3 regions of the Actinosynnema sp. NPDC020468 genome follow, and region 2 is predicted to be linked to each of the others. Evidence: riboswitches for the same ligand, from Rfam matches in the RefSeq annotation. Region 2 holds a riboswitch; each other region holds the start of a gene.
What was found. Region 2 has a riboswitch for S-adenosylmethionine ahead of thrC (threonine synthase). Riboswitches for the same ligand answer to the same signal wherever they lie in the genome.
Positions count from the first base shown of each region.

Region 1 (10,457 bases), on a different contig from region 2:
GCGAGCCACCACATCGCGGGCGTGCCGACCAGCATCACCGCGGCGACGCACCCGGCCGCGCCGCAACCCTCGACCGTGCCGGGGAAGTAGTAGAGCATCGGCCGCAGCCCCATCGGCCACGTCCACGGCTTCGACTCCCACGGGTGGTGGTTGGTCTCCGACGTGACCAGCTTGGTGTGGAACTCCAGCACGTTGCCGTTGTTGTACCAAAGGGCGCGCAGCGCGTCCGGGATCCACGACTCCTCGGGGATCTTCACGCCCGCCACGTGCCGGTCGATGCCCGTCTCGCTGCCGAACCACGCCCACCAGGTGGCCAGGTACACCAGCACCGGCAGCACCACCAGCGACAGCACGGACGGCAGCGCGTCCTTCACCAGCGCGCCGACCCACGGCCGTTCCACGCCCGCCGCGCGCCTGGCCGTCGCGGACCACACGACCACCAGCACGCCGAAGAACGCGATGTACCAGACGCCCGACCACTTCACGCCGCACGCGAGGCCCAGCGCGACACCCGTGCCGAAGCGCCACCAGCGGAACCCGAGCGACGGCCCGAACGGCGACCGGTCCACCCAGCCCTCGCGCACCGCCAGCGCCAGCCGGGCGCGCGTCTGGTCCCGGTCCGCGACCAGGCACACGAACGCCACCAGCACGAACAGCGACAGGAACGCGTCGAGCATGCCCATCCGGGACTGCACGTGACTCATGCCGTCGGCGATCAGCAGGATGCCCGCGATCGCGCCCAGCAGGTCGGACCGGGTGAGCCTGCGCGCCACCCGGACCACCAGCAGGATCATGATCGTGCCCGCCAGCGCGGAGGCGAACCGCCAGCCCACCGCGTCGTAGCCGAACAGCCACTCGCCGATCGCGATCAGCTGCTTGCCCAGCGGCGGGTGCACCACCACCTCGTAGCCCGGGTTGTCCTCGTAGCCGCCGTTGCGCAGCGCCTGCGCGGCCTGGGGGACGTAGTGCTTCTCGTCGAAGTTGGGCGTGCCCTTGTCCGTCGGGTACCCGAGGTTCCAGAACCGGACGCCGGCGCCGATCAACGTGACGATCACGGTGACGAGCCAGCCCCGCAGGGGACTGCTCATCGGTCCGGGCTGAAGCAGGTCCGCGCGGGACTCGCGGTCGTTGCCCGGTGGTGGGGCGGCCGGCGGGGTCTCGCCGGCGTCGACCACGTCGTCTGCGGACTGCGGTGCGATCAGGCTCACGGTGGCGATCGTAGGGTGAGAGTCGTGAGACCTGTATCTGGATCAGGCCGTTTGGTGCTCGCCGCTACTCCGCTCGGCGACATCCGGGACGCTTCGCCGCGCCTGGTCGACGCCTTGGGCACGGCGGACGTGATCGCGGCCGAGGACACCCGGCGGTTGCGCTCGCTCGTGTCCGCCTTGGACGTGACGCCCACCGGTCGGGTGGTGAGCTTCTACGACCAGGTGGAGACGAGCCGGTTGCCGGGGTTGCTGGAGGCGCTGCACGGCGGCGCGACGGTCGTGCTGGTGACCGACGCCGGCATGCCCAGCGTGTCGGACCCGGGGTACCGGCTGGCGGCGGCGTGCGCGGACGAGGGCATCACGGTGACGTGCGTGCCGGGCCCGTCGGCGGTGACCACGGCGTTGGCCGTCTCCGGCCTGCCCTCGGACCGCTTCTGCTTCGAGGGCTTCCCGCCCCGCAAGCAGGGCGAGCGCCGGCGGTGGTTCCTCGGGTTGGCGACCGAGCCCCGCACGTGCGTCTTCTTCGAGTCGCCGCACCGCCTGGCCGCGACCCTGGCCGACGCCGCGGACGTGCTGGGCGCCGACCGTCGGGCCGCGGTGTGCCGCGAGTTGACCAAGACCTACGAGGAGGTCAGGCGCGGCGGGTTGGCGGAGTTGGCCGCGTGGGCGGAGGAGGGTGTCCGGGGCGAGATCACCGTGGTCCTGTCCGGTGCCGCGCCGACCGAGGCGCCGTCGATGGACGTGCTGGTGGCGGAGGTGAAGCAGCGGGTGGCCGACGGCGAACGCATGAAGTCGGCGGCGGCCGAGGTCGCGGAGGCGGCGGGCGTCAGCAAGAAGGCCCTGTACGACGCCGCGATCAGCTCCTAGCCCGGGTGCCGGGCCAACCCCGTCACCCCGTCGACTCCAGCGGCAGCCACACGATCCGGGCATCCGCGATCACCTGGTGCAAGTCCCGCAACGCCTCCGCGCTGTCCCCCGTCCACGTGTCCCCTTCAATGCACAAAACGGCCTGCGCGGGTTCCCGGAATTCCAACCCGTAGCCGACATACGCCGGTTCGTCCGGCGACTTCGGCGTGCCCACCAGCGCGAAGACCTTCGGCGCGGAGTTTTGCATTGCTGATTCCAATTCCGGCTGCAATCCCATGTGACGACGGTAGCGCCAAATGTTTGGGTGCAAGGATCGCACGATAGAGTGAACCTCGAATGGCGACTTGTGCGGCAAGATGTGTTTCATGACCGCTCGCAATGACCCGTCCGCGCTGCGCTGGCTGATCGGTGTGGAACTCGCCAACCACCGCAAGCAGGTGGCGATCACGCCCCAACAGGTCCAGGAGTCGACCGGGATCGCCCGGGCGAAGTTGAGCAGCATGGAGAACGGCCGCTATCAGCAGATGCCCGAGGACATCCTGGTGCTGCTGGAGTTCTACGGTGTGTCCCGACACGACATCGATCGGTTGATCTCCCTAACCGGCAATGGCGAAGGCAAGACGTGGTGGGCGCCGTGGACCCACCTCGTGCCGGACTGGTTCAAGACCTTCGTGGGCCTGGAAGGCTTGGCGGGCAGTGAGTTCCTGTTCGAACCGATGGTGATCCCGGGTCTGCTGCAAACCGAGGCGTACGCCCAGGCGATCACCGAGGCGACGGGTTTCGTCCGGCGCGACCACGCCGACAGGTTCGCGTCCTTCCGGTTGACCCGGGCCAACCGCCTCACCGAGGAGGAGCCGCTCCGACTCCAGGCGGTGATCGGCGAGGCGGCGCTGCGGCTCAACGTCGGCACACCGGAGATCCGGCAGGAGCAGCTGAAGCACCTGCACGAGATGGCGCAACGGCCGAACATCGGAATTCAAGTCCTCCGCCCCGAAGACGGCCCGCACACCGCGACCACCGGCCCGATGGTGATCCTCGACTTCGACCACGCGCGCTCGATCGCCTACTCCGAACGGCTCGATGGCGCGGTTTACGTCCAAGACCAGGACGACGTCCGGACTTATAAGATGGCTTCGCGCAACTTGCAGTCGGTGGCGATGTCCACCCAGCGCAGCCTTGCGTTGCTCAAGACCAAGTCACACTAGGGAGGCTCCCGTGTCCGGCGTCCAGTGGATCAAGAGCAGCTACAGCGCAAACAACGGCAACTGTGTCGAAGTCGCGTTCAGCACGACCAAGGTGCTCACCCGCGACTCGAAGAATCCGAGCGCACCTCACCTGGAGTTCCCCGCCGCTTCCTGGCGGGCGTTGGTGCGCGGTCTCTGACCGTCCGTCGGTCCGTCGGTCCGCGCCGGCGTCCGACCCCGCCGCTCCCCACTACTACGCGGGCGCGCGCGAGAGGTCGGGCCGGCGTGGACTGGAACCACGCCTGCCGGGATCATGGTGCGGTGAGCAGGAAACGTGGGGAGTTGCCTCCCCTGCCCGAGGCGTTGCCGACGCCCGTCGTGGACGCGCACACGCACCTCGACGCGTGCGGCGCGAAGACGGCCGGTGACGTGAAGGGTTATCTCGACCGGGCGAACCTCGCCGGGGTCGACCGGGTGATCACGGTCGGGGACGACCTCGCCTCGGCGCGGTGGGCTGCGGAGGCGGCGACGTGGGATCCGCGGGTGTTCGCGGCCGTCGCCGTGCACCCGACGCGGACCACCGGGTTCGGGGACGCGGACAAGGCCGAGTTGGCCGAACTGGCTCGTCAGCCCCGGGTGGTCGCGGTCGGGGAGACCGGGTTGGACTACTACTGGGACTACTCGTCCAAAGAGGACCAGCACGAGGCTTTCCGTTGGCACATCCGGCTTTCCAAGGACGTCGACAAGCCGTTGATGATCCACGACCGGGAGGCGCACGACGACGTGCTGGAGATCCTCGACCGGGAGGGCGCTCCGTCCACTGTGGTGTTCCACTGCTTCTCGGGTGATCTCGACTTCGCGCGCCGGTGCGTGGACCGGGGGTTCGTGCTGTCGTTCGCGGGTCCGGTCACCTTCAAGAACTCCCACGACCTGCGCGAAGCCGCCCGGTGGACGCCCGACGAGCACCTGCTGGTGGAGACCGACGCGCCGTTCCTGACCCCGCACCCCTTCCGCGGGCAGCCCAACGAGCCGTACTGCGTGAACTACACGCTCCGCGACCTTGCAACTCTCCGTGACACCGAAGTCGACCTCCTCGCGTCAACTGTCACCCAAAATGCGGAACGGGTCTTCAACCTGCGTAACTGAGCGCAGCAGTAGCCCGGGTTACTCCAAACGGCAGAGCGAGCTAGTCCCCCGATGGGGTGAGCCAACTCACAGATCCCCCGGGGGTGTTTGCGCAACCTCGCGACCTCCGTTACGGTCCCGTGACCGTGCCCCCTGTATCCGGTGGGCTCACCCGTTGTCGGGGCGGGTACTGACCGAAGCGAGAAGACGAGCGAAAGCGCGGGAGCTGCCGGCTGGATCACGAGCTGACCACCGATGGCGAACGAGCGTGAAGCGAGGCTTTGCGCCTTCAGGAGGTAAGGAAACCCGTGAACTCGTTCAACGAGGACACCGACTGGTTCACACCGGTGCAGACGTCGCCCGCGACGGCCACCGGTCTGCTGGAAAGACCCGAGCCGTCCGAGTGGGACACGACGGTCTTCAGCATCACCCCCAACGACGTCCTCGAGGTCCTCGGGCCTGACGCGGACGACCTGTTGGCGAGCGCGAACGTCGACGTGGACGAGTTGATCAGGCTGATCAACGCGGAGACGACGTTCCTGCCGCCGATCATCATCCCGGACGAGGTCTCCCAGGACCGGGTCGCGGGCACGCTGCTCACCGAGCGGCCGGACGCCCCGCCCGCGGCCATGGTCGAGGCCTCCCGGAAGTGGAAGAAGCGCTTCCTCAAGGCCGCCGTCGCGGCCGTGCTGGTCACCATCGGCGGTGGCGCGGCGACCGCGTTCGCGATGGACAAGGCCGTCACGGTCGACATCGACGGCGAGACGAAGACGGTCCACACCTACGAGTCCACCGTGGGCGAGATCCTCCAGGACGAGGGCATCGCGGTCGGCGAGCACGACGCGCTGAGCCCCGCCCCGTCGGCGAAGGTGGGCGACGGCGGCAAGATCTCGCTCGACCGCGGCCGGCTCGTCAAGGCCACCGTCGACGGCGAGTCCCGCGAGGGCTGGGTCCACTCGGTCACCGTGGACGAGGCGCTCGACCAGCTCAAGATCGACGACAACGGCGCGTGGGTCTCGGAGAACCGGGACATGGCGGTCCCGCTGTCCGGGTTGTCGCTCCAGGTCAAGAGCCAGAAGACGATCACGCTGTTCGACGGCGCGAACGAGCCGAAGCAGATCAAGACCACCGCGTTGACCGTGGACGAGCTGCTCAAGGAGCAGAAGCTCACCATCGGCGCCGAGGACAAGCTGGAGGCGGCGCTCGACCTCAAGATCACCAACGGGGTCGAGGTCCACATCAGCCGGACCGGCGTCTCGGTGGTGAACGTGACGGAGTCCGTCGCGCCGCCGGTCGAGGAGACCAAGGACGACACCCTCGCCAAGGGCGAGAAGGTCGTGGTCGAGCCGGGTGAGGCGGGCGAGGTCATCAAGACCTACCGCGTGTCCACCACGAACGGCAAGGAGACCGGCCGCGAGGAGCTGGGCTCCAAGGTCACCAAGGAAGCCAAGCCGAAGAAGGTCAAGATCGGCACCAAGGTCACCGCGACCCCGCCGGTGTCCGACGGCGGCGACTGGGACCGGCTCGTGCAGTGCGAGGCGACCGGCAACTGGGCCATCAACACCGGCAACGGCTACTACGGCGGCCTCCAGTTCGACAAGCAGACCTGGGACGCCTACGGCGGCAGCGCGTACGCCGCGTACCCGCATCAGGCGTCCCGCGAGCAGCAGATCGCGATCGCGACGAAGGTCCGCGACGCCCGCGGCGGCTACTCGGCGTGGCCCGCCTGCCAAGCGAAGTTGGGCTTGCCGTAACACTGGCCGCGACTCCGTCGCGGCGGGCGAGGCCGCCTGAAGTCGGCGTCTTCCCTCGCGAATCCGCCCGGCGCTGCGCGCGGGGCGGATTGGCTCAGTCCAGACGCCGACGCGGCCTCGCGGGAGCGGCTCGGACGCCGTGGTGGAGAATGCCCAGCTATGAGTGATGCTTCTTCGACCGGCCCGGGGAGTCAGCTCCTCGGGCCGGCTGACGTCCGTCGGCTTGCGGCCGAGCTGGACATCCGACCCACGAAGAAGCTCGGTCAGAACTTCGTGCACGACCCCAACACGGTTCGCAAGATCGTCTCGGCGGCTTCGCTGACCCCCGACGACGTGGTGCTCGAAGTCGGTCCCGGCCTCGGCTCGCTGACGTTGGCCCTGCTGCCCGCCTGTCGCGCCCTGGTGGCCGTGGAGATCGACGAGGTGCTCGCCACCCGGCTGCCGGCCACCGCCGCCGAGCGTGCGCCCTCTCTCGCCCCCAACCTCCACGTGGTGCACGCGGACGCGATGCGGGTGACCCGCGACCGGCTGCCGCTCGAACCGACCGCCCTGGTGGCGAACCTGCCCTACAACGTCGCGGTGCCCGTGGTGCTGCACCTGCTGGCCGAGCTGCCGAGCCTGCGCACCGGCCTCGTGATGGTCCAGGCCGAGGTCGCGGACCGGATGGCCGCCGGACCCGGCAGCAAGGTCTACGGCGTGCCCAGCGTCAAGCTCGCCTGGTACGCCGACGCGCGTCGGGCCGGTCCGGTGTCACGCTCGGTGTTCTGGCCGGTGCCCAACGTGGACTCCGCGCTCGTCGCGTTCGACCGGCACGACCTTCTGTCCACTGTGGACAAGAAGGTGCTGTTCTCGTTGGTGGACGCGGCATTCGCCCAGCGGCGGAAAACCCTGCGGGCGGCGCTGTCCGGTTGGGCCGGCGGGGCGCCCGAGGCCGAGAGGCTGCTCACCGCCGCGGGTGTGGATCCGGGCGAGCGTGGAGAGCAGTTGGCGGTCGGTGATTTCGTCCGGATAGCCGAGGCTGCCTCATCGAACCGGCCGCCGATCCTTCGGCCGAAAGTGTGATTTGACGGACGATCCGCAACCGGGCTTGCGTTTCTCGGTGTCCGTCAGGTGTACTCGTGCTGCCATCCCGAGCGGCCGAGAGACCTGGCTCTACGACGCCGCAGCAACCACCCTCCCCACGGGGGCAGGTGCTTCAGCCAGGACCGATGGAGGATCACGTGCCCAGGATGCGAATGCTCACCAGACGGCGAGTCGTCGACCACGGTCGCCGCACTGTGTCCGGCTGTCGCAGCTTCTCCGCGTAGGCGCACCTCTTTTTCCGATCTTCGCGTCCTAATCCGCAGGACAACCATCTGAGCTGGAGTTGTCGGTCGCGCACGCCATGAGCGTGTGCCGCCGCGTGCAGTCGTGGAGCGAAAACGTGATCACTGTCGAAAACCTCACCAAGTCCTTTCCGGGCAGTACCGGCCAGGTTCGCGCGCTTGACGGCGTGAACCTCGACGTCGCCGCGGGCACCGTGCTCGGCGTCGTCGGCCCGAGCGGTTCCGGCAAGTCCACACTGGCCCGTTGCGTCGCGCTGCTGGAGCGCCCCGACAGCGGTGCGATCCGCGTCGACGGCACCGACCTCGTCTCGCTCGGCGGCCCCGCGCTGCGCGCCGCCCGCCGGCAGATCGGCGTTGTGCCGCAAGGGGATTCGCTGCTCCGTCAGCGCACCGCGGCGGGCAACGTCGCGCTGCCGCTGGAATCCGCCGGCGTGCCCGGCCCCCAGCGCCGCACCCGCGTCGCCGAACTCCTCGACCTCGTCGGCCTGACCGACAAGGCGGGGTCCTACCCGGACCAGCTCTCCGGTGGCCAGCGCCAGCGGATCGCGGTCGCCCGCGCCCTGGCCGCCAGCCCCTCGGTGCTGCTGGCCGACGAGCCCACCTCCGCCCTGGACCCGGAAACCACCGGTTCGGTGCTCGCGGTCCTCGACCGCGCCCGCGCCGAACTCGGGGTGACCGTCCTCGTCGTCACGCACGACATGGGCGTGGTGCGCAAGATCTGCGACGACGTCGCGGTGTTGGACAACGGCCGAGTCGTCGAGCACGGCAAGGTGCTCGACCTGGTGTCCGACGCGGACAGCCGCACGGCCTCCTCGCTCCTGCCCGCGGTGGACCAGAACCCGGGCGTGGAAACGAAGTTCGACCGGGTGGCGGATGTCGTGCTGGTCGGCTTCGCGGCCGTCGGCGCGCTGCTCCCGGAGGCCACGAGCAGGTTCGGCGTCGAGCTGAGCCTGCTGGGCGGCGGGCTGACCCGACTCGGTGAGACGCCGGTCGCGCGGTTCCGCGTCGGGCTCACCGGCGAACGGGCGGACTCGGCCTTGGAGTGGATCTCGGACGCGGGTGGCGCGGTGCGCCGGACGCCGAAGGGTCCTCAGGGAGTAGCCGCGTAGTGAGACCAGCAACACCCTGGCCCAAGGTGTTCGGCGAGCTGATCCCCTCGACGGGGCAGACGCTGTACATGGTGGCCGCCGCGACCGTGATCGCCACGGTCCTCGGCATCCCGGTCGGAATCTGGTTGCAGCTCACCGCTCCCGGTGGGCTGCGACCGAACCGGTGGGTGCACAAGCTCCTCGGGTTCGTCGTGGACCTCGGCCGCTCGATGCCGTTCCTCGTCCTGCTCGTCCTGCTGACCTCGCTCACCAGAGCGCTGATCGGGTCCTCGATCGGGCCGGAGGCGGCGATCGTGCCGCTGTCCCTCGGCGCGATCCCGTTCGTCGGCAGACTCGTGCAGAACGTGCTGTCCGAGGTGCACGTGGCCGTCGTGGAAGCCGCCGTCACGACCGGCGCGACGACGTTGCGCATCGTGCGCGCCGTGCTGCTGCGCGAGTCGCTGCCCGCGTTGATCAACGCGATCGGCGTGACCGCGATCGCCCTGCTCGGCTACTCGGCGATGGCCGGCGTGCTGGGCGGCGGCGGGCTCGGCGACCTGGCCGTGCGCCGGGGTTACCAGGGTTTCGACGACCGGTACATGTGGTCGACCGTGGCGGCGCTCGCCGTCATCGCCACCTTGATCCAATTCGGCTTCACCAGGCTTTCGCGCGCGGTCGACCGCCGCCGCACCGCCTCGCTCTAGACCGCCGCTGTATTTCGACACAAAGGAAAGTCATGCGTATTCGTGCTGCCCTCCTCGCCGTGCTGCTGACCGCGGTCGGCTGCGGGAGCGGCCAGACCGGAGGCGCCGCGAGCAACCCCGACGCGGCGCTCAAGGTCGGCGTGAGCCCGGTCCCGCACGCGCAGATCCTGCGCTACGTGGCCGACAACCTCGCCAAGGACAAGGGCCTCAAGATCGACGTCGTGGAGTTCACCGACTACGTCCAGCCGAACACAGCGCTGGTGGACGGCTCGCTCGACGCCAACTACTTCCAGACCGTGCCGTACCTGGAGACGTTCAAGGCGTCGAGCAACGCGAAGCTGGAGTGGATCGGCCCGGTCCACCTGGAGCCGCTGGGCGTGTACTCCAAGAAGATCAAGAAGCTCGCGGACCTGGCGTCCGGCGCGAAGGTCGGCCTGGCCAACGACCCGGCCAACGAGGCGCGCGGCCTGCGGCTGCTCCAGGCCAACGGCCTGATCAAGCTCAAGGACGGCACGGAGAAGACGGCCACCGTCGCGGACGTGGCGGACAACCCGAAGAAGCTGGAGTTCGTCACGCTGGAGGCGGCCCAGCTGCCCCGCTCGCTGGAGGACACCGACGCGTCGGTGGTCAACGGCAACTACGCCATCGACGCGGGCCTCAAGCCCGCGACCGACGCGCTGGTGCTGGAGAAGGCCGAGGGCAACCCGAACGCGAACGGCCTCGTGACCCGGGCCGAGCTCAAGGACGACAAGCGGATCAAGGACCTGCTCGCGCTGCTCCAGTCCCAGCAGGTCAAGGACTACATCGCCAAGGAGTTCAACGGCTCGGTGCTGGCCGTCTGACCCGATCGCGCCCGAAACCCCCTCCGGCCCGCCGGAGGGGGTTTCGCGCTTCCCCGACCGCCCCCGCCGGCCTCCGCGAGGGGGAAAAGCGCCGGTCGGAGGCGGGTGGGAGCGAGCACCCCTCGAACGCCCGTAGGCTTCATGGCGTGCTCGCCGTAGTCCCACCCCCGGTAACCGTCCGCGTCCCGGCCAAGGTGAACCTGCACCTCGCCGTCGGTGACCCACGCGCCGACGGCTACCACGACCTGGTGACGATCTTCCAGGCGCTGTCGCTGACCGACGAGGTCACCGTGGCGGCGACCGACGAACCCGGGGTCGAGGTGCACGGCGAGGGCGCGGACGACGTGCCCGCCGGGCCCG
Region 1 is NZ_JBFAEO010000006.1:172,353-182,809, reverse strand. Features, by position in the region: gene AB0G50_RS07790 (phospholipid carrier-dependent glycosyltransferase) at 1-1,088, opposite strand, end outside; gene rsmI (16S rRNA (cytidine(1402)-2'-O)-methyltransferase) at 1,233-2,075, shown strand; gene AB0G50_RS07780 (hypothetical protein) at 2,098-2,352, opposite strand; gene AB0G50_RS07775 (helix-turn-helix transcriptional regulator) at 2,420-3,280, shown strand; gene AB0G50_RS07770 (DUF397 domain-containing protein) at 3,291-3,458, shown strand; gene AB0G50_RS07765 (TatD family hydrolase) at 3,581-4,405, shown strand; gene AB0G50_RS07760 (transglycosylase family protein) at 4,693-6,138, shown strand; gene rsmA (16S rRNA (adenine(1518)-N(6)/adenine(1519)-N(6))-dimethyltransferase RsmA) at 6,298-7,200, shown strand; SAM riboswitch class I at 7,260-7,353, shown strand; gene AB0G50_RS07750 (ATP-binding cassette domain-containing protein) at 7,562-8,572, shown strand; gene AB0G50_RS07745 (methionine ABC transporter permease) at 8,599-9,255, shown strand; gene AB0G50_RS07740 (MetQ/NlpA family ABC transporter substrate-binding protein) at 9,288-10,097, shown strand; gene AB0G50_RS07735 (4-(cytidine 5'-diphospho)-2-C-methyl-D-erythritol kinase) at 10,244-10,457, shown strand, end outside.
Region 1: another riboswitch for S-adenosylmethionine. It lies ahead of AB0G50_RS07750 (ATP-binding cassette domain-containing protein); the one in region 2 lies ahead of thrC (threonine synthase).

Region 2 (10,457 bases):
CCGGCCGACTGCCCACGGGCGCCGCCGACCAGCCCAAACGAGGCCGCCCCCGGCGCACCGCGCCACCGGAGGACGACCCGCCGGACCCCGAACGACGAAGCGAGTAGCGGCCGCCCACCCGGGCAGGCCGCTACTCGCGCGTCCGCACACCGCCGTCCGCACCCCGCCGACCGAGCCCCGCCCATCCGCGCCCGCGGACCACCACCCGCCGAGCCGCGCGCGTCCGCACTCCGCTCGCCGCGCCCACAAGGCCGCCTCCGCTCGGCGAGTCCCCCGCACCCGAGCCCCACGCGTCCGGACCCCGCGCCTCACCGCCCACTCCTCGCCGAGCCCCCGCGTCCGCACCCCGCGCCCTCGCCCTGCCCCCGCATCCGTACTCCTCGCCCTGCCCCGCGTCCGCACTCCTCGCCTGGTCCCCGCGTCCGCACTCCGGGCGCACCCGAGCCCCTCGCGGCCGGCCCGATCCGACCTCCACCGGGGCGATCATGATCAAGTCGCGGCGCGGTGCGGCCGGTGCAACCGTGGACCGATGACTTCTCGGACCGAGCCGTACCCGTCGGGCGCGCCGGCGTGGGTGGACATGATGACCACCGACCGGCAGGTCACCACGGACTTCTACGGCGGCCTGTTCGGCTGGGAGTTCGAGGTCGGCGAGGCGGACACCGGCTTCTACACGATGGCGCTGGTGCACGGGAAACCCGTGGCGGGCTTCGGCGAGATGCCGGCGGACGTGCTGTTCCCGGTGGTGTGGACGACTTTCCTCGCCTCGGACGACCTGGACGAGTCGCTGCGCCTGTTGGTGACCAAGGGCGGCAAGGTGCTCGTGCCGGTGTTCGACACCGGTGGTCCGGGTCGCGGCGCGGTCGCGGTGGACCCGACCGGCGCGGCCTTCGGGTTGTGGGAGGCGGGCACGCACATCGGCGCGCACCTCGCGGGCGAGCCGGGTTCGGTGGCGTGGCACGAGTTGGCCACCCGCGACCTGTCCGCCGCGGTCGACTTCTACGGCGCGGTGTTCGACCTGACCCTGGAAACCGTGCCGGACCTGCCGTACACCCGGTTGCACGTGGACGGCCACGCGGTCGGCGGCGCGTTCGGGATGGGCGCGGACATCCCGGAGGAGATCCCGTCGCACTGGATGGCGTACTTCGCCGTCGAGGACGCCGAGGCCACCGTCGCCCGCGCCCGCGACCTGGGCGGCATCCCGGTGGGCACGCTCGCCGAGTCCAAACTGGGCCGGTTCGCGACCTTGGGCGACCCGCTGGGCGCGACCTTCAAGGTCATCCAGCAGCCACCTTCCAGCCGAGGCTGACCACGAGCGCCACCACCACGGTCAGGAACACCCGCCGCACGAACGCGGACCCCTTGCGCACCGCCAGCCGAGCACCGAACACCGCGCCGGCCAGGTTGCACACCGCGAGCACCGCGCCCAGTCCCCACAACACCTTCCCGGCCGGGACGAAGTAGAGGAGCGCGCCGCAGTTGGTCGCCACGTTGACCACCTTCGCGGTCGCCGACGCGCGCAGGAACGCGAACCCGACCAGCCCCACCAACAGGAACACCAGGAACGCACCGGTGCCCGGCCCGGCGAGCCCGTCGTAGAACCCGATCACCGCGCCGCCCAGCGCCATCACCACGACCTGGGCCACCCCGCCGAACCGCGGCGCCTCGTCCACCCCGAGATCCGGCTTGCGCCACGTGTACAGCCCGACCCCGACCAGCGCGACCAGCACCACCCCGTTGAGCACCCCCGGCGCCAACGACCCGGCGAACGCCGCCCCGCCCACCGCGCCGGCGAACGCCGCCAACGCCATCGGCACCGCCGACCGCCACTCGACCCCGGTCTGCCGCGCGTAGGTCCGCACCGCCGCGGCCGTGCCCACCACCGACGCGATCTTGTTGGTGGCCAACGCGAACAGCGGCTCCCCGCCCGGCGCGATCAGCAGCAGCGCGGGCACCTGGATCAACCCGCCCCCACCGACCACGGCGTCCACCGCGCCCGCGAGCGCGGCGGCCAGGCAGAGGAACAACAACGCGGCGAGCGACACCTGCCCGAAACCGGGCCAGTCCAGAGCGGCAGTCACCCCGCCACCCTAACCGGACACACGTACTGTTTTTTCGCCACACTCATGCCCACCACGCGACCTGCCGCACAACCCGAGCCGCCGGCCCCACCCCACCCGTCTCCGACAACGCCCACCCCCTCCCCACCTCCCTCGTGCGCACTCCCCTCGAACACCCGGATTAACCCCACCGTGAACAGCCCTGATACCCTTCCTTGCCGTACCGCGCGGCATTCCGCTGTGGAGGAAACCCGCCCCGATCCAGGGGGCGGAGCCGGTGACAAGCGCGGTACGACTCCGAGACCGAGGAAAAGGTGGCTTTCGCGTGGCGAACATCAAGTCCCAGCTGAAGCGGATCAAGACGAACGAGAAGGCGCGCCTGCGCAACAAGGCCGTCAAGTCGTCGCTGAAGACCGCGATCCGCAAGTTCCGTGAGGCCGCCGAGGCCGGCGACAAGGACAAGGCCGTCGCCTTGGCCCGCGAGGCCTCCCGCAAGCTCGACAAGGCCGTCACGAAGGGCGTCATCCACGCCAACCAGGCCGCCAACAAGAAGTCGGCCCTGGCCCGACGCGCCAACCAGATCTGAGCACCACGATCTGAGTCCAGGCTTCCGAAGCGCCGCCCTCACCACGAGGGCGGCGCTTCGGCGTCCAGCGCTCTCGGGGCTCAGCGTTCGGAGTTCAGCGCCCCGGCACACCAGTACGCCCGGCGCTCCGCCCCGATCGGCCTCGCCGGCACCTCCGCCGACCCGACGCACAACGACACTCCACAGCGCGGCAACGCCCACCGCCCGCAGACGCCCACCGTCACCCGACACCGCCAGTCAGAACGCCCGGCGGCCGGCGATCACCGACTGGCGGCAGCGCCCGGCGGTCAGCGGCACCCGGCGGTCAGCGGCACCCGGCGATCAGCGACCGCAGACTGTCGGCGACACCCAGCGGTCAGCGACACCCGGTGGTCAACGGCACCCAGCGGTCAGCGGCGCCCGCCGTGCAGCGCGACGATCCGCAGCACCGCCCGCTCCAGCGCGTACCCCGAGTCGGCGGCGACGCCCTTCACGTCCGCGTTCAGCCCCGCCACCACGGACATCGCCGTCGCCAACCCCTCGCCGTCCCAGCCGCGCGACTGGGCCTGCGCCTTCTTCACCTTCCACGGCGGCATGCCCAGCTCACCCGCCAGCTTGAACGGGTCGCCCCGGCCCACCGCCGACACCCGCGCCACGGTGCGCACGGCGTCCGCCAACGCGTCCGCCACCAGCACGTGCGGCACCCCGAGGTTGATCGCCCACCGCAACGCCTCCAGCGCGCCCGCGCGATCACCCATCACGGCCTTCTCCGCCACCGCGAACCCGGTCACCTCGGCCCGCCCCCGGTGGTACCGGTGCACGGCGTCGGCGTCGACCTTGCCGCCGGTGTCGGACACGAGCTGCGACGCCGCCGCCGCCAACTCGCGTAGATCCGACCCCACCGCCTCGATCAGCGCGCCGACCGCGTCACCGTCCACCTTGCCGCCGGCCAAGCGGATCTCGTTGCGCACGAACGCTTCCCGCTCCGCGGGCTTGGTGATCTTCGGGCACTCGACGACCACCGCGCCCGCCTTCCGCAGCGCTGCGGGCAACTCCTTGGCGACCTTGCTCCGCCCGCCTCCGGTGTGGACGACGACCAGCGTCACACCGTCCGCAGGGGACTTCGCGTAGGCGATCACCGCGTCGGCGATCTCCTTGCCCGCCTCCTGCGCCGCCTCCAGGGCGATCACCCGCCCCTCGGCGAACAGCGACGGGCTCACCAGCTCGGCCAGCTCGGGCGGCGTGAGGTCGGTCACCCGCACCCGGGTCAGGTCGGCGGACGGATCAGCCTTGCGCGCCACCGCGAGGGCGTCCCGCACGGCGCGTTCGACCAGCAACTCCTCCTCGCCGACGACCAGGTGCACGGACTCCTGCGCGACAGCGGCTGCACTCACGGCCGCGATCCTCCCACGGTCGCCCCTGCTCCGGATGACGGACGTCACTGGCCTCGATCGAGCCCCGTGACGTACCTTGGGTGCCACAACTTCATACCGCTCATCCAGAGGGGCAGAGGGATCGGCCCGAAGAAGCCCCGGCAACCCGTCGTTTCAGCACGCCTTTGGCGTGTCTGACGACCACGGTGCCAATTCCGACCCGCTTGGCGGGACAGATGAGGAGATACCTCGCGATGACTGCTGTCAGTGTGCCTCCGGCCACCACCTCCTTCGACCTCGGCCCCGCACGCGCCCTGTCGTGCCGGGAGTGCGGTCACCAGACTCCTCTCGCTCCGGAATACGCCTGTCACGAGTGTTTCGGGCCGCTGGAAGTCGCCTACGACTTCGGCGGCATCAGCCGTGCGGACATCGAGGCCGGCCCTCAGTCCATCTGGCGCTACCGCGGCCTGCTCCCGGTGCCCGCGACCGTCGAGTCGCACCCGAACCTCAACCCCGGCAGCACCCGCCTCGTGCAGGCCGACCGCCTGGCCAAGGCGCTCGGACTGCGCAAGCTGTGGGTCAAGGACGACACCGGCAACCCCACCCACTCGTTCAAGGACCGCGTCGTGGGCGTCGCCCTCGCCGCCGCCCGTGAACTGGGCTTCACCGTGCTGGCCTGCCCGTCCACCGGCAACCTGGCCAACGCCGTCGCCGCCGCCGCGGCCCGCGCCGACTGGCAGTCGGTCGTGCTCGTGCCCTCCTCCCTGGAGCAGGCGAAGATCCTCATGACCGCCGTGTACGGCGGCAACCTGATCACCGTCGACGGCAACTACGACGACGTGAACCGCCTCGCGCAGGAACTCGCGGCCGAGCACGAGGACTGGGCGTTCGTCAACGTCAACGTGCGCCCCTACTACGCCGAGGGCTCCAAGACCGTCGGCTACGAGGTCGCCGAGCAGCTCGGCTGGCGCCTGCCCGAGCAGATCGTCGTCCCCGTCGCCTCCGGCTCCCTGCTGACCAAGGTCGACAAGGCGTTCCGCGAGTTCGGCGAGCTGGGACTGGTCGACGCGACCCCGTACAAGGTCTACGGCGCGCAGGCCACCGGCTGCGCCCCCGTCTCCTCGGCGTACAAGGCGGGCCACGACGTGGTCACCCCGGTCCGCCCGGACACCATCGCCCGCTCGCTGGCGATCGGCGCCCCCGCCGACGGCCCGTACGCGCTCGACGTCGTCCGCCGCACCGGCGGCAAGATCGAGGACGTCACCGACGAGGAGGTCGTGGAGGGCATCCGCCTCCTGGCCCGCACCGAGGGCATCTTCGCGGAGACCGCCGGCGGTGTGACCGTGGCGACCGCGAAGAAGCTCGTCGAGACGGGCCAGATCGACCCCGACGCCGAGACCGTCCTGCTGATCACCGGCGACGGCCTCAAGACGCTCGACGCGGTCGCCGACCACATCGGCCCGCGCGCCACCGTGCCGCCGTCGGCCGAGGCCGTCATCAACGCCCTGCGCGACTGAGCGCCGACCGCACCGGACGACCAGGGGGCGAACGCGCCGCGGGACCCGCGGAGTCGGTCACAGCGCCAACTCCGCGGTCCTGAGCCACCCGCTACGCGGGAACCTCATCCGACCGGGCGGCAACAGCTGCGGCCCGAACGGCTCGGTCGCTATCCGCCACGCGGTCAGCCGTTGCGGCCACGGCGCGTCGGCCTTCACCTTGTTGTAGCGGTGGGAATGCCAGTCGTCCGGCGGTATCGCCAGGTCGTCGTCGAAGAGGTTGTCGGCGACCAGGCGGTACGCCTCCTCCGCCGACGGCGCCTCGGCCGTGTTCAGCAGACTCGTGACGGTCGCCCGCGCCACCAGGCCCCGGCCTCCGGCGGCGAGGTCCTCGCACACGTAGTAGACGAACGACGGCCGCAACTCCTCCGTCGGCCACGACTCCGGCCGGTAGCCGGGCTGCCACAGCGTCCAGGCCAGCGCCCTGCCCCGCGCGCCGGGCTCCCAGCCCACGTGCAGCCGGACCCACACCCCGTTGTCCCTCATGGTTTTCCTCCCTTGTGAACGGGGTCGCCCCGACGGACGACCCGCGGCCCGTCCGGGCCTGGCAGGACGGCAGTGTCGCCGTCCTGATCGGTGCGTGCGACCAGCGCGCCCGCCCGGCCGAGCAAGTCGACCAGCGGCCCGCTGGGATGGCCGTAGCGGTTGCCCGCCCCGACGCTCACCAGCGCCACCCGCGGCCTCACGGCCGTGAGGAACTCCGGCGCCGAGTACCGCGACCCGTGGTGCGGCACCTTCAGCACGTCGGCCCGCAGGTCGACGTGCCCACCGAGCAGGTCGGCCTGACCGGCCAACTCGATGTCGCCGGTCAGCAACACCCGGCCCGCCGCGGTCGACGCCCGCAGCACCACCGACGCGTCGTTGACCGCCGTGTTCTCCTCACCCACCGCCGGAACCGACCGCGGCCCCAGCACCTCCACCTCCAACCCCGGCCAACCCAACCGCCGGCCCACCTCCAGTTCGACCACCTGGGCCCCACTGCCCCGTGCCTGTTCGCGCACCTGCTCCCACGCCCACCCCGGCCGCCGCGCCGGCCCGACCGCCACCGCGCCGACCCGCTGGTCCGCGAGCACCGCCGCCAACCCGCCGATGTGGTCGGCGTGCAGATGACTGAGCACCACCAACGGAATCCGCCGCACCCCGAGCCGCCGCAGGCACGCCAGCACCGGCACCGGGTCCGGCCCGGTGTCGATCAACACCGCCCGGTCCCGCTCGGCCGTCGCGAGCACGACCGCGTCGCCCTGGCCCACGTCGCAGGCCACGACCGCCCACCCGCTCGGCGGCCACCGGGGCGCCACCACCTCGACCGGCACGGTCACCAGCACCGCGCCCAGCACCAGCGCGACCAGCAGCACCCGAATCCGCCTCAGCCGCAGCAACACCCAGGCCACCGCCAGCACGACGGCCAGCAGCACGCCGCCGAGCCACCCGTCCGGCCAGTGCGCCGCCGCGCCCGGCACCCGAGCGGCGTGCCGACCCACCAGCACCAACCAGTCCATCGCCGGCCCCGCGACCTCGACCAATACCCGCGCAGTACCCTCGTGCACCTGCGCCAGCACGGCCGCCAGCACGCCGAGCACGGTGGCCGGCGCGACCACGGGACCCGCCACCAGGTTGGCGGGCACCGACACCAGGCTCACCTGGCCGGTGAGGCCGACCACCAGCGGCGCGGTGGCGAGACTGGCCGCGACCGGCACCGCCAACGCCTCGGCGATACCGACCGGCACACCGCGTTCCTTGAGCGCGGCGGCCCACCGCGGTGCGAGCAGGACCAGCGCGGCCGTGGCCACGACGGACAGCCCGAACCCGGGATCGGCGGCCAACTCCGGGTCGTAGAGCACCAGGACGACCACCGACGCGGCCAAGGCCGGCAACGCCGACCGCTCCCGCCCGAGGACCAGCGCGAGCAACGCCACGGCGCCCATCACCGCCGCCCGCAGCACGCTCGGCTCCGGACCGGCCAGCAGCACGAACCCGACCAGCGCCATCGACGCACCGGCCGCGCAGGTCCGCGGTCCGACCCCGACCAGCCGGAGCAGCAACAGCACCGCCCCGCACAGGATCGCCAGGTTCGCGCCGCTCACCGCGAGCACGTGGGACAACCCCGCCGTCCGGAACTCGTCCACGACCCTGGGCGACAAACCCTCCGTGTCACCGACCACCAGGGCGGGCAGGAGACCGGCGGGCTCGGGGTCCAGGGCGCCGGACACCTCCCGGAGCCCTTTCCGGAGTCGGTCCGCGACCCGCTGCCACACCGGCGCGGGACCGACCTCCTTCGGCGGACCGCGGACCCGGAGCATCCCGACCGACAGCTCACCGGCCCGGGTCGGAGCGAGCGTGCCCGAGGCGGTGACCTCCTGACCGGGCAACAGCGACCGCCAGGAATCGGCCGGCGCCAGCACGACCACCCGCGCACCGTCCGAAGTGGACGTTCGCGCCACGACCAGGTCGACCCCGCCGGGCCGGGAGCCGAACCCGGCGGTGCGGACGCCCCGGGGCCGCTCCTCCAGTTCCAGGTGGAGGGTCGTGGGTCGGCCGTACTCCGCGCGGAGCGGGTGGTGCGCGGACTGGTGCAGGGTGAACCCGATCCAGCCCGCCGCCACCGGCGCCGTCACGGCGAGGGCGAGGGCCGCCGGTCGGTGCCGGCGGAGCGGCGGCGCTCCCCCGGCCGAGGCGAGCAGACCGACGGCCACCGCCACCCACCAGGTCGAGAACAGCCCGGCGAGGGCGAGACCCCACACCGCCAGCGCGGTCGGGACCAGGTGGAGACGGGGATTCATGCGGTGGACTCCCGACAGGGCGGACTCCTGGCGGCGACCAGGAGCACGAGGGCAGGCGGACAGGGCCGGACGACGGACGCAGAAATGAGGGTCAGACGCGGAGGAGTTCACCCAGGCGTTGCAGCCGGGTGTCGCCTATCCCCTCGATTTCGCCGAGTTGTTCGACGGACGTGAACGGACCGCGTTTCTGACGGCGTTCGACAATGCGCTGAGCGGTGACCGGGCCGATGCCCGGCAGGGCGTCCAATTGGTCCTTGGTCGCGGTGTTCAGGTTCAAGGGCGCGGTGGGCGTGCCCTCGTTCCCGGCGGACGCGGGAATTCCGACCGGGATCTGCTCGCCGTCGACGACCTTCCGGGCCAGGTTCAACCCGGCCAGGTCCGCGCCCGGTTTCGCGCCGCCCGCGGCCTGGACCGCGTCCGCCACCCGCGCACCGCTCGGCACCGTGACCAGGCCTGGTGTCGGCACCTCCCCCACGACGTCGACCACCACCCGAGAGGGCTCGCTCGACACCGACGTGATCGCGGCGACGGGCAGGTTCGGCGGTGGCTCGGCGGGCGGCGGACGCCACCACACCGCCCAGATCGCGGCCAGCACGGCACCCGCCACCACACCCGCGCACACCGCGCGGCGGGATTTCGTGGACGCCGGAATCCACCGGTTCAGAAAACGCGGCAGAACGCGCGGCGGATCACTTCCGCCCTCACTGGAAGCCCACACGACGACGGGCGCGTCGGTGGCACGGTGCTTTCCGCGCTCCCGGTGCATCACGGCGCGGAGGCGTTCGGTCGGGGAATCGGGATTGGTGTCGGACATGGACTCGACATTAGGCCGGGTCGAGCCGCCGGCAAGGAGGCAATGCGCGAACTGTGGACAACTGGGAGGGCTGTGGACAACTAGCCCTGGTCGACGTCACCCGGCAGCACGACCACACCCAGCACACCGGGGCCCGTGTGCGCCCCGATCACCGCTCCGACCTCGGAGATCAGGCACCCGGTCGACCCCGGCACCCGCTCGTCCAACCGGGTCGCCAACTCCGCCGCGCGCTCGGGCGCGGCCAGGTGGTGCACCGCCAACCCGACCGGACCCGACCCGGCGGCCGCCGCGGCCAGGTCCACCAGCCGGCCGACCGCGCGCCCCATCGTGCGCACCTTCTCCAACGGCACGATCCGACCGTCGTCCACGTGCAGCAGCGGTTTCACCGCCAACGCGGTGCCCAGCAGCGCCGCCGCCGCGCCGATCCGACCGCCGCGTCTGAGGTGGTCCAACGTCTCCACGCAGAAGAACATCCGGATCCGGGACGCCGCCGACCGCGCCGCCCTCGCCGCGGCCTCACCACCACCCGACGCGGCGCACGCGGCCAACACGGCGAAACCCAGCCCCATCCCGGTGGCCCGCGAGTCGACCACCCGCACCCGCGTCGGGTCGACCTCCTCGGCCGCCAGCCGCGCCGCCTCCCAGGTGCCCGACAGGTCGCGGGACAGGTGCACCGACACGATCGCCTCGGCCCCGTCCGCCAGCACGGACCGGTACACCTCGGCCAGCTCGCCCGGCGTCGGCCGCGACGTCGTCACCCGCCGGTGCTCGCCCAGCGCGGACGCCAGTTCGACCGGCCCGAAGTCGACCCCGTCGAGCATGCTCGTGCCGTCCACCGCGACGTGCAGGGGCACGATCCGGATGCCGTGCCGCTCGGCGAACCCCTCGGGCAGGTACGCCGTGGAGTCGGTGACGATCGTGGTGGACACGAATAGCGAGACTACGTGCCGTCCGTCTCGGAACGGTCCACCGCCACGGACCCGATCAGATCCGCCATCGCCGCGCCGACCAGCGCGTGCGCCTCCCAACCCCAGTGCAACCCGTCGGGGTTGCCGCGCCGCGTGACGACGTGCTCACGCACCAGCGGCGGCACGTCCAGCAGCGGCACGTCCACCCGCGCGGCCCACGCCCGCACCGCCCGTTCGGCCGCCGCCCGACCCCGGTGCACCGACGCGTAGGCCGCCGAACGGTGCACGGACGGCGTCATGCCCACGAACCGGATCCCCGGCTGCAACGCCCGCACCGCGCGCACGCACAGGTCGAGGTACCGCACCGTCCGCGCGGGCGACAGGGCCACCTGCGGCAGCAC
Region 2 is NZ_JBFAEO010000001.1:344,599-355,055, reverse strand. Features, by position in the region: gene AB0G50_RS01680 (hypothetical protein) at 1-107, shown strand, start outside; gene AB0G50_RS01675 (VOC family protein) at 530-1,309, shown strand; gene AB0G50_RS01670 (TSUP family transporter) at 1,278-2,081, opposite strand; gene rpsT (30S ribosomal protein S20) at 2,386-2,646, shown strand; gene holA (DNA polymerase III subunit delta) at 3,036-4,019, opposite strand; SAM riboswitch class I at 4,117-4,241, shown strand; gene thrC (threonine synthase) at 4,253-5,515, shown strand; gene AB0G50_RS01650 (hypothetical protein) at 5,573-6,040, opposite strand; gene AB0G50_RS01645 (DNA internalization-related competence protein ComEC/Rec2) at 6,037-8,334, opposite strand; gene AB0G50_RS01640 (ComEA family DNA-binding protein) at 8,426-8,944, opposite strand; gene AB0G50_RS01635 (DegV family protein) at 9,229-10,077, opposite strand; gene octT (diglucosylglycerate octanoyltransferase) at 10,089-10,457, opposite strand, start outside.

Region 3 (10,457 bases), on a different contig from region 2:
CTCGGCGCCCCACCAGGCGAAGCGCAGGTGCTTCGTCGGGGTGAAGCCGGTGGCCTTCACCGCCAGCGCCACCTCGAGGATGCTCGCCGAGCCGGTGCCGTTGTCGTTGATGCCCGGACCGGCCGCCACGCTGTCCAGGTGGCCGCCCAGCATCACGATGTTGTTCGCGTCGCCACCGGGCCAGTCGGCGATCAGGTTGTACCCCGTCGCGCCGCTGTTGGTGAACGACTGCACGCGGGTGGTGAAGCCCGCGGCGTCCAGCTTGGACTTCACCCAGTTGACCGACGCCAGGTAGCCGGGCTTGCCGTGCGCCCGGTTGCCGCCGTTGGAGTTGGCGATGCTCTGGAGTTGGGCCAGGTCCGCCTGGACGGCGGCGAGCGAGATGTTCGGCGCCGCCGCTTGTGGCGCGGCGTTCGCGGTGGCCGCGCTCGACAGGAGCACGGCGAGCGTCACGGTGATCGTGCGCAGTTTCACGGTAGTTCTCCCGCAGGGAAGTGGAGGACTGGTGCGCACATCAACATGCACGGTTTCGCATGAGGTGGATAGGTTCGATCGGCTGGTGACGCTGCGCGTGTGCCGGATTAGTCCAAATCGGTGGTACCAGGGAGAATGGCCCCACCGTCGAGTGAAACCCCGGGGAGGGTGAGTGGGTGGTGTCACGGTCTACCTCGGCATCGGGGCCGCTGTACTGCTGATCGCCGTGGTGGCGGTGCGGGTGTCGACCCGGCTCGGGTTGCCCTCGTTGCTGCTGTACCTCGGCATCGGCGTCCTGCTCGGCGAGTCGGTGCTGGGCATCCAGTTCTCCGACGCCGACCTGACCCGGTCGCTGGGCACCGTCGCGCTGGTGCTGATCCTGACCGAGGGCGGGTTGACCACCCGGTGGTCGGCCGTGCGGCCGGCGCTGGGCATCGGGCTCGCACTGTCCACTGTGTCCGTCGGCGTCTCGATCCTCGTGGCCGGCGTGGGATTGCACTACCTGTTGGGCTTCGACTGGCGCACGGCGCTGTTGTGGGGCGCGGTGCTGTCGTCGACCGACGCGGCCGCGGTGTTCTCCGTGCTGCGCGGTGTGGGCGTCGGCAAGCGGCTGATCGGCGCGCTGGAGCTGGAGTCCGGCCTCAACGACGCGCCGGTGTACATCGCCGTGGTGCTGCTGTCGTCCGCGGAGGCGATCACCTGGACCGCGCCGCTGTTGATCGTCTACGAGTTGGTCGCCGGCGCCGTGGTGGGCATCGCCCTGGGGTGGCTGGGCGGGGTGGCGCTGCGCCGGGCCGCGCTGCCGTCGACCGGCCTGTACCCGTTGGCCACGGTCGCGGTGTGCCTGCTGGCCTACACGGTCGGCGACCTGGCGCACGCGTCCGGGTTCCTCGCGGTGTACATCGCGGCGCTGGTGCTGGGCAACGCCCGGTTGCCGCACCGGTCGGACACGCTGTCGTTCGCCGAGGGGCTCGGGTGGATCGCCCAGATCGGGCTGTTCGTGCTGCTGGGGCTCTACGCGTCGCCGTCGCGGGTGCTGGAGGTGCTGGTGCCGGCGCTGGTCGCGGGCGCCGTGCTGGTGCTGCTGGCCCGGCCGCTGTCGGTGCTGGCCGCCTGCCTGCCGTTCCGGGTGCCGTGGCGCGAGCAGGTGTTCATCTCGTGGTCCGGGCTGCGCGGCGCGGTGCCGATCGTGTTCGCGCTGTTCCCGTTGATCGAGGGGGTGCCGGGCGCGCGTCGGCTGGTCGACGCGGTGTTCGTGCTGGTGGTGGTGCTGACGGTGGTGCAGGGCAGCACGCTGCCGCTGGTCGCGCGGTGGCTCGGGCTGGTGCGCCGCGGCGAGGCCGAGGAGGTGCAGGTCGACTCGTCGGTGCTGGACGAGATGGGCGCGGAGCTGTTGCAGGTGCGGATCCAGAAGGGCTCGCGGCTGCACGGCGTGTACCTGTCGGAACTGCGGCTGCCGGTGGGCGCGGCGGTGAGCCTGGTGGTCCGCTCGACCCAGGGCTTCACGCCGTTGTCGACCACCCGGCTCCAGGAGCACGACCAGCTGCTGGTGGTGTGCACCGAGGAGGTCCGCACGGCCGCCGAGCACCGCATCCGGGCCGTGGACCGGGCGGGTCGCTTCGCCCGCTGGAAGGGCGACGCCGGTGTGCCGTGACCGTCCATTCCGGACGGTCGGGTGGGAGTGGTCCGGTGGTGAGCTGGGGACTCCCAGGATGTGGGCGCGGGTTGGCGGCCGGTGGTTCGTCGGTTAACGTTGTCGGCAGGTCATGAGTGCCAGCGTCAAGCCCGAGCTTGCTGGCCGGCAACCCTCCTCCGCGGTGGGGTGCCCTCGGTGAGGACCAGGCCTGACGCGCAGGGCGTCTGGGCAAGCGCGGGCTCCTCTCTCCGACGTGGGGTCCCGGACTCCCCGGAGGGTTTTGTCATGACCGTCGCCGTTCCCGGTTCCATCGCCGCTCTGCCCCGCGTCGTCGGCTCCGCGCTGCGGGTGCCCGTCGTCGGCGGCGCGCGGGTGCAGTACGCCAACCTCGACCACGCGGCCAGCGCGCCGTGTCTGGAGCAGGTGCGCGACGCCGTCGACGAGCTGCTGCCCTGGTACGCCAGCGTGCACCGGGGCGCGGGCTTCGCCTCGCAGGTGTCGACCAAGGTCTACGAGCAGGCGCGGGCGTCGGTGCGCAAGTTCCTCGGCGCCCGGCAGAGCGACGCGGTCGTGTTCACCCGCAACACCACCGACGCGCTGAACCTGCTGGCCCGCAGCCTGCCCCGGCACACCTCCGTGGTGCTGTTCGACACCGAGCACCACGCCGCGCTGCTGCCGTGGCGCGGGCCGAACGTGCACCGGATCGAAACCCCCGCCGACGCCTCGCGGGCCGCCGGCGTGCTGGACGCGGCGCTGTCGCGGACGCCGGTCGGGCCGCGGCTGGTGGTGCTCAGCGGCGCGTCCAACGTGACCGGCGAGGTGTGGCCGGTCGCCGAGCTGGCCGCGGTCGCCCGTCGGCACGGCGCGCGGATCGCGCTGGACGCCGCGCAGCTCGCGCCGCACCGGCCGATCGACGTGAAGGCGCTGGACGTGGACTACGTCGCGTTCTCCGGGCACAAGATCTACGCGCCGCTGGGCGCGGGCGTGCTGGTCGGGCGGTCCGACTGGCTCCAGGCCGCCGACCCGTACCTGGTCGGCGGCGGCGCCACGGCGCGGGTCACCGACCACGGCGACCGGCTGGGCGTGGCGTGGTCGGCGGTGCCCGAGCGGCACGAGGCCGGGTCGCCCAACGTGGTCGGCGTGCACGCCCTCGCGGTCGCGTGCGAGGTGCTGGGCAGGCACTGGGAGCAGACCGAGGCGCACGAGCGCGAGCTGCTGGGCCGGCTGCGCGCCGGGCTCGCCACCGTCCCGGGCGCGCACGAGCTGTCGCTGTTCGGCCCCGAGCACGACCGGGTGGGCGTGGTCAGCTTCGTGGTGACCGGTCAGGACGCCGGGTTCCTCGCCGCGGCGCTGTCCGCCGAGCACGGCATCGGGGTGCGCGACGGCGCGTTCTGCGCCCACGTGGCGGTGAACCGGCTCACCGACGGGCAGCGCGCGCTGCGGGCCTCGCTCGGGCTGGGCTCGACCGCGGAGCACGTGGACCGGTTCGTCGCGGCGCTGCGGTCGCTCGTGGCCGAGGGTCCGAAGTGGCGCTACGCGATCCAGGACGGTCGCTGGGCGCCGCTGGAGGACGACCGCGCACTCCCGCCGTTCCTGCACTGAGCGCGTGTTGGACAATGGTTCGGTGAGCACAGAGCCGACCACCACCGAACCGCAGCCCAAACGCCGCGTGCTGCTGCTGGCGGTCATCGCGCCGGTGGTGCTGGCGCTGGACATCCTGACCAAGGTGCTGGCGGTGGCCGACCTGGAGAACAAGCCGCCGGTGGAGCTGTTCGGCGGTCTGGTCTACCTGTCGCTGATCCGCAACTCCGGTGCCGCGTTCGGGCTGGCCGAGGGCTGGACGGTGATCCTGGCGCTGATCGCGTTCGGCGTCGTCGGGTTCATCCTGTGGATCGCGCGCAAGCTGCGGTCGGTCGGCTGGGCGGTCGGGCTCGGCCTGGTGCTCGGCGGCGCGCTGGGCAACCTGGTGGACCGGCTGTTCCGCGGCCCGGGTCCGCTGCGCGGGCACGTGGTCGACATCGTGTCGGTGGTCGAGCCGTACGGCACGTTCTTCCCGGTGTTCAACCTCGCCGACTCGGCGATCTGCGTCGGCGGCGCGCTGATCGTGCTGATGGCGCTGCGCCAGCGGGACTACGACGGCACCAAGATCGTCAAGAAGAGCGACTCGGGCACGGCGGACCAGGACAAGGCGGAGAACCAGGCGTGAGCGGCTACCGGACGCTGCCCGTGCCCGACGGACTCGACGGGATGCGCGTCGACGCCGGACTGGCGAAACTCCTCGGGTTGTCCCGCACGGTCGTCGCCGCGCTCACCGATTCGGGTGACGTCGTGCTGGACGGCCGGCCCGCGGGCAAGTCGGACCGGCTGATCGCGGGCTCCGTCCTGGAGGTCACGCTGCCCGAGCCCGAGCGGCCGGTGCAGGTGCAGGCCGTGCCGGTGGAGGGCCTCGAGGTGCTGTTCGAGGACGACGACGTGATCGTGGTCGACAAGCCGGTGGGCGTGGCGGTGCACCCGAGCCCCGGCTGGACCGGTCCCACGGTCGTCGGCGGGCTCGCGGCGGCGGGCAAGCGGATCTCCACCTCCGGCGCGGCCGAGCGGCAGGGCGTCGTGCACCGGCTGGACGTCGGCACGACCGGCGTGATGGTGGTGGCCAAGAGCGAGAGCGCCTACTCCGCGTTGAAGCACGCGTTCAAGGAGCGCACGGTCCACAAGCTCTACCACGCGCTCGTGCAGGGTCACCCGGACCCGATCAAGGGCACCATCGACGCGCCCATCGACCGGCACCCCAAGCACGACTACAAGTTCGCCGTGATGGCCAACGGCAAGCCGAGCATCACCCACTACGAGGTGGTCGAGGCGTTCCGGGCCGCGTCGCTGCTCGACGTGCACCTGGAAACCGGGCGGACGCACCAGATCCGGGTGCACTTCTCGGCGTTGCGGCACCCGTGCGTCGGCGACCTGACCTACGGCGCCGACCCGGTGCTGGCCAAGCGGCTCGGCGTGACGCGGCAGTGGCTGCACGCCCGCACGCTGGGGTTCCACCACCCGGCGGACGGCCAGTGGGTCGAGTTCACCAGCGAGTACCCGGCCGACCTGTCCCAGGCGTTGGAACTGCTGCGCGCCGAGGGCTGAGCACCGTCCGCCCGCGGCGAATTCCGTTCCGGGATTGTCGTACCCCCTCGCTACCGTGATCCACGTGAGCCGACCTCGCGTGTCCCGGTCCCGACGACCGCGCCGACCGCCCCGGCTCACGCCCGGTTCGCCAGTCCGGCGGCCGGCGGAGGGTCATCGGGGGATGAAGTGCGGAGCCGTGCCGGTCTGATCGGGCTCCTGGGCGTGCTGTGCTGCCTGGGGCCGCTGTCCGTCGACGCCTACCTGCCCGCGTTCCCGGCCATCGCGGCCGAGTTCGGCGCGGGGGAGTCGGAGGTGCAGCTGTCGCTGACGACGTTCATCGTGGGGATGGCGGTCGGGCAGCTGGTGGTCGGTCCGCTGTCGGACTCGTGGGGGCGGCGAAAACCCCTGCTGATCGGCATCGCGGGCTACGTGGTGGTGTCGCTGGTGTGCGCGTTCGCGCCGTCGGTGCTCGCGCTGTCCGGGCTGCGGTTGGCGCAGGGCCTGGGCGTGGCGTCCGGGTTCGTGATCGCGATGGCGGTGGCGCGCGACCTGTTCTCCGGGTTGGCGATGGCGCGGTTCATGTCGTTGCTGATGCTGGTGAACGGGATGGGGCCGATCGTGGCGCCGGTGCTGGGCGGCCAGGTGCTGCGGTTCGCGTCGTGGCGGGGCACGTTCGTGGTGCTGGCGGTGTTCGGGGTGCTGCTGCTGGTCGCGCTGGCGGCGTGGCTGCCGGAGACGCTGCCCGCCGAGCGGCGGCGGCCGGCGAACGTGCCGGGGACGCTGCGGGTGTTCCGCGGGCTGCTCGCGGACCGGGTGTTCCTGGGGTACGCGCTGGCGTCGGCGTTCGCGCTGGGGTCGCTGTTCGGGTACGTGGCGGGGGCGTCGTTCGTGCTCCAGGGCGTGTTCGGGTTGACGCCGCAGCAGTTCAGCCTGGTGTTCGGGGCGAACTCGGCGGCGATCTTCCTGTCGGGGGCGGTGAACACCTGGCTGACGGGCAGGATCATGCCGCGCGGCCTGCTGCGGATCGGGCTGGTGGCGGCCGTGGCGGGTGGCCTGGGTCTGCTGGCGGTAGGCCTGGCCGGTGGCGGCCTGCCCTACTTCCTGCCGCCGCTGTTCGTGGTGACGGCGAGCGTGGGCCTGCTGCTGCCGAACGCGGCGACCCTGGCCATGTCCCGCCACCCGGAGGCGGCGGGCAGCGCGTCGTCGGTGCTGGGCGTGACCCAGTTCGTCACGGGCGGTCTGCTGGCGCCACTGGTGGGCGCGGCGGGTTCGGCGAGCGTGCTCCCGATGACCGCCGTGATGGCGGCCGCGACGGCGGTGGCCCTGCTGTCGTTCGCCGTCCTGACCCGGGGCGACGCGGGCATCACGGCACACGAGCCGGAGGAGGTCCCGGTCCCCTGACCCACCGGCCCGACTTCCGAGCCGGACCAGGCCGTCCGGGACGGCTCGGCCCACTCTGTCCCGACCAGGCCGAGTCCTGCTCGGCGGGACCGGCGCGTCTGTGGCCGGACTCGGCCCTTCCCGGTGTGGGCGCGGCCCGGTTCGAGATGTCGCGGTGGCGTTGGTAGGGCACGGCTACCCGGTTGTCGCCCGTCGTTTTCCGGATGCCGCGACACCAGGGTGGCGGTACGGCTCCTGGTGCGGATACCGCAGCGGGCGTGCTGCGGTCGGCTCTGCGCGGTGTGGCGGAGGGGGTAGTCCGGTCGAGTGGCGCGGTGCCGGTGCGGGGTGGTGCGGGCATTGGCGCGGGGGTGTCGGGCGGCCCGGAAGTGACCCCCTACAACTGCGGACCGGCGGTGGGGCGCGCGCGGTTACGTTGTGCGGTCGGGCGGGGTGGGAATGATCTGTCGTGACGGTGTTTTCGCAGCTCAGTGTGACTGGCGTCCCAGCGGAAATGTCGTTTGGATGGGTGACAATGTCCTACCGAATAGTTCAGCTGTGCACTGAACTCGTCACGGTCGGTTCACTCTGGGCCTAGTTGTGTATCGAATTGATTACACACGACAAGGTGATAACGGACGGTGATAACACTCCGGAAGGTTGCACCGATCGAGCAACCACGGACATCGACCGTGGAGAGTGCGGCATGGCAAGAGAACACCGACCGATCACCCGGCGGACGCTGCTGGCAGCGACCCTGGGTGGAGCGGCGGCCGTCGGGATTTCGGGGGTGCCCGCGTTCGCGCAGACCACCACCCCGTCCCAGCCGGCCGGCAAGGCAGGGGGGGAACGGCTTCTGATCGGCAACGTCGTGGACGGTGGCACCGGCCTCCTCCAGGTGACGACCGCCGATCTGGCCGCTCCGGTGGGTGTTCCCCTGAGCAGTCAGCCCAACGGCCTCGTCGGCAGCGCCGACGGCAAGGTCGCGTACGTCGCGACCCAGTTCAACCCGGGCCTGACCGTGGTGAACGTGGGTGGCGCGAAGGTGGACGGCACGATTCCCGTGGGGGGATTCGCGAACTCGGTCGTCCTGAGCCCCGACGGCGCCACCGCGTACGTCGCGGTCGGCGCGGGCGGCGGCTCGCGCGGCTACGTGGCGGTCGTGTCGACCGCCGACGGCCAGGTCAAGACCCGGGTCCAGGCGGGCTACCAGCCCCGGGACATCGCCATCACCCCCGACGGCGCGAAGCTCTTCGTCGCCGACGAGCGGGCCAAGGGCGTCACCGTGGTCGACACCAAGACCAATCAGGTGGTCGGCACCATCAAGACCACCCGCCCGGCGCTGAAGGTGACCACCGACCCCAAGGGTCAGCGGGTCTTCATCGCGGGTCAGCAGGAGCTCGTGACGGCCGACGTGGCGACCGGCAAGGTCACCTCGACCGCCGTGCTCGCGGGCCGTCCCGGTGGCCTCGTGGTCGCGCCGTCGGGCGCGCTCGCGTACGTCAGCCTCTACACCGGGCCGACGACACCGGCTGCGCTGGCCGTGGTGAACACGCAGAATGGCCGCGTGTTGCAGTCCAAGGGCAACAAGAAGGCGCACGGCGACCTCGCGATCGCCGGCACCAAGGTCGTCGCCGTCGACCCCGTGGACGGCACCACCACCGCGGTGAACACCGAGACCACGGCAACCACCGGCGAGCTGGCGTCCCCCGGGAACGCCACGCCCACCTGCGTGGCGTTCGTCGGAACGAACTGAGAGAAGGACGCCACAATGCCCTTGTCGATGGCGGTCAGGACCCTCGACTACACCCCCACCTACCCGACCTACCCGAGCTTGTGGATGGGCGGCTACGGCGGCGCGCAGCGCGGCAACCACGGCACGGTCGCCCGGCGCCTCAAGGCGTCGTGCGTGGTGTTCGACGACGGCAGCGGCACCAAGAAGGCCATGCTGCGGATCGACGTCGTCAGCATCGCCCGCGAGATCCACCAGCAGATCCGCGCCGCCGTGCTGCCCCTGGTCGGCAACGTGAACGGGAACTTCCTGATCACGTGCAGCCACACCCACTCGGGGCCGATGATCGGCGTGAACTCGCCGCACCCGTACGTCATGATGTCGCTGAACGCGGCCGACATCAGCGCGATCGGTCAGACCACCACCGTGTTCATCAACCAGCTCGTCGCGCTGGTGCAGAACACCCTGTCCGACGCCACCACCCCGGTGAACCTCGGCTACGCCACCGGCTCGGTGACGATCGGCTACAACCGGGCCGAGCTGCCGACCGTGCTGACCGAGGTGCAGGTGCTCACCGCGCGCCGGACCTCGAACAACTCGCTGTTCGCGCTGCTCTACGGCTACGGCTGCCACGCCGTGTCGCGCGGCAACGACGACGTGTTCGACAGCGACTACTGCGGTTTCGCCGCCGAGGCCATCGGGTCGGCGCTGGGCATCGGCACCAACGTGTTCTTCTTCCAGGGCGCCGCGGGCGACCAGGACCCGGAGGACCCGCACCAGGCGTCGCAGGTGAACACGCTGGGCCAGCGGTTGGCCAACAAGGTCGTGGACATCGTCAACAACGGCACGTTCACCCCGGTCACCGGCCCGATCTCGACCCGGTACAACGACCTGCTGCTGCCGCTCAACCGCGACCTGGGCAACCCGGCCGCGATCATCGAGCTGCGCAACAAGTACACCGCGCGGATGGCCGCCAACCCGCCGGAGAGCTACGACTACCGGCACGCGAAGGTCATGGTCGACCAGATCGCGGGCGCGGGCGTGCAGCGGTACTTCTTCATGCCGATCGAGGTGTGGAAGTTCGGCGGGCTCAACATCGTGGCGCTCGCGCACGAGGTGCTGAGCGTGTACGAAACCCGGATCAAGGCGCTGACCGGCACCAAGACCTGGGTCATGGGCTACTCGAACGAGATCGGCGGCTACGTCGGCGGCGACACCACGATCCGCGCGGGCGAGACGAAGCACTTCGGCTACGAGGGCGGGTGGACCGACGACCCGAACGTCTCCGGCGCGGGCACCTGGACCACGTTCTACGCGTGGGCCGCGCCCTTGAAGCTCGACGGCGACAGCATCACCACGCCGGGCGGTCCGAGCACCGAGCAGGCGATCGTCGACGCCGCCGCCGCGCTGATCAACCAGGCCTGAGGGGACCGGAGAGAACATGCCCGCACCAGGAAACCTTGTGGCGCCGTACGGCGTGACGCCGGTGTACCCGGTCCACACCAACGGTCAGCTGTGGCAGTACGAGCACAACGACCCGGCCGGCGGCAGCTTCACGTGGGGCTCGTCCAAGCAGATCGGCAACGGCTGGCAGGGCCGCGTGCTCGCCGGGCCCAGCGGCTACTTCTACAGCATCACCACCGGTGGTGAGCTGCGGCTGCTGCACTTCAACGGCTCGTCGTGGGACCCGTACGCGTCCGGCGTGTACCAGGTCATCGGCCAGGGGTGGAACTACATCGCGGCCACCACGAAGTACAAGATCACCGTCGACGAGGACGGCGTCATCTACACGCTGGAGACCGACGGCCGGCTGCGGGCGTGGTACTTCGACGTGATGGCGAAGAACTGGACGATCCTCGGCGCGACGCTGGCGACCGGCCTCGGTTCGACCTACAACGCGATCATCGGCGCCGGCCGGGGCGTGCTCTACCTGCGCACCACCGCCGGCGTGCTGCACCGCTGGTACATCGACGACTGGACGACGCCGGCCACGCCGACGTTCCAGAAGCCGACGACGTCGATGTCGACCGGCTGGACGAACTTCAAGAACTTCAGCTCGTCCGGCGGCGACGTGATCTACGTGGTGAACGCGAGCGGCACGCTGCTGCACTACAAGTGGAA
Region 3 is NZ_JBFAEO010000013.1:59,457-69,913, forward strand. Features, by position in the region: gene AB0G50_RS12140 (M28 family metallopeptidase) at 1-474, opposite strand, end outside; gene AB0G50_RS12145 (potassium/proton antiporter) at 647-2,128, shown strand; SAM riboswitch class IV at 2,237-2,351, shown strand; gene AB0G50_RS12150 (aminotransferase class V-fold PLP-dependent enzyme) at 2,396-3,712, shown strand; gene lspA (signal peptidase II) at 3,735-4,316, shown strand; gene AB0G50_RS12160 (RluA family pseudouridine synthase) at 4,358-5,242, shown strand; gene AB0G50_RS12165 (multidrug effflux MFS transporter) at 5,411-6,625, shown strand; gene AB0G50_RS12170 (YncE family protein) at 7,233-8,360, shown strand; gene AB0G50_RS12175 (hypothetical protein) at 8,388-9,761, shown strand; gene AB0G50_RS12180 (tachylectin-related carbohydrate-binding protein) at 9,778-10,457, shown strand, end outside.
Region 3: another riboswitch for S-adenosylmethionine. It lies ahead of AB0G50_RS12150 (aminotransferase class V-fold PLP-dependent enzyme); the one in region 2 lies ahead of thrC (threonine synthase).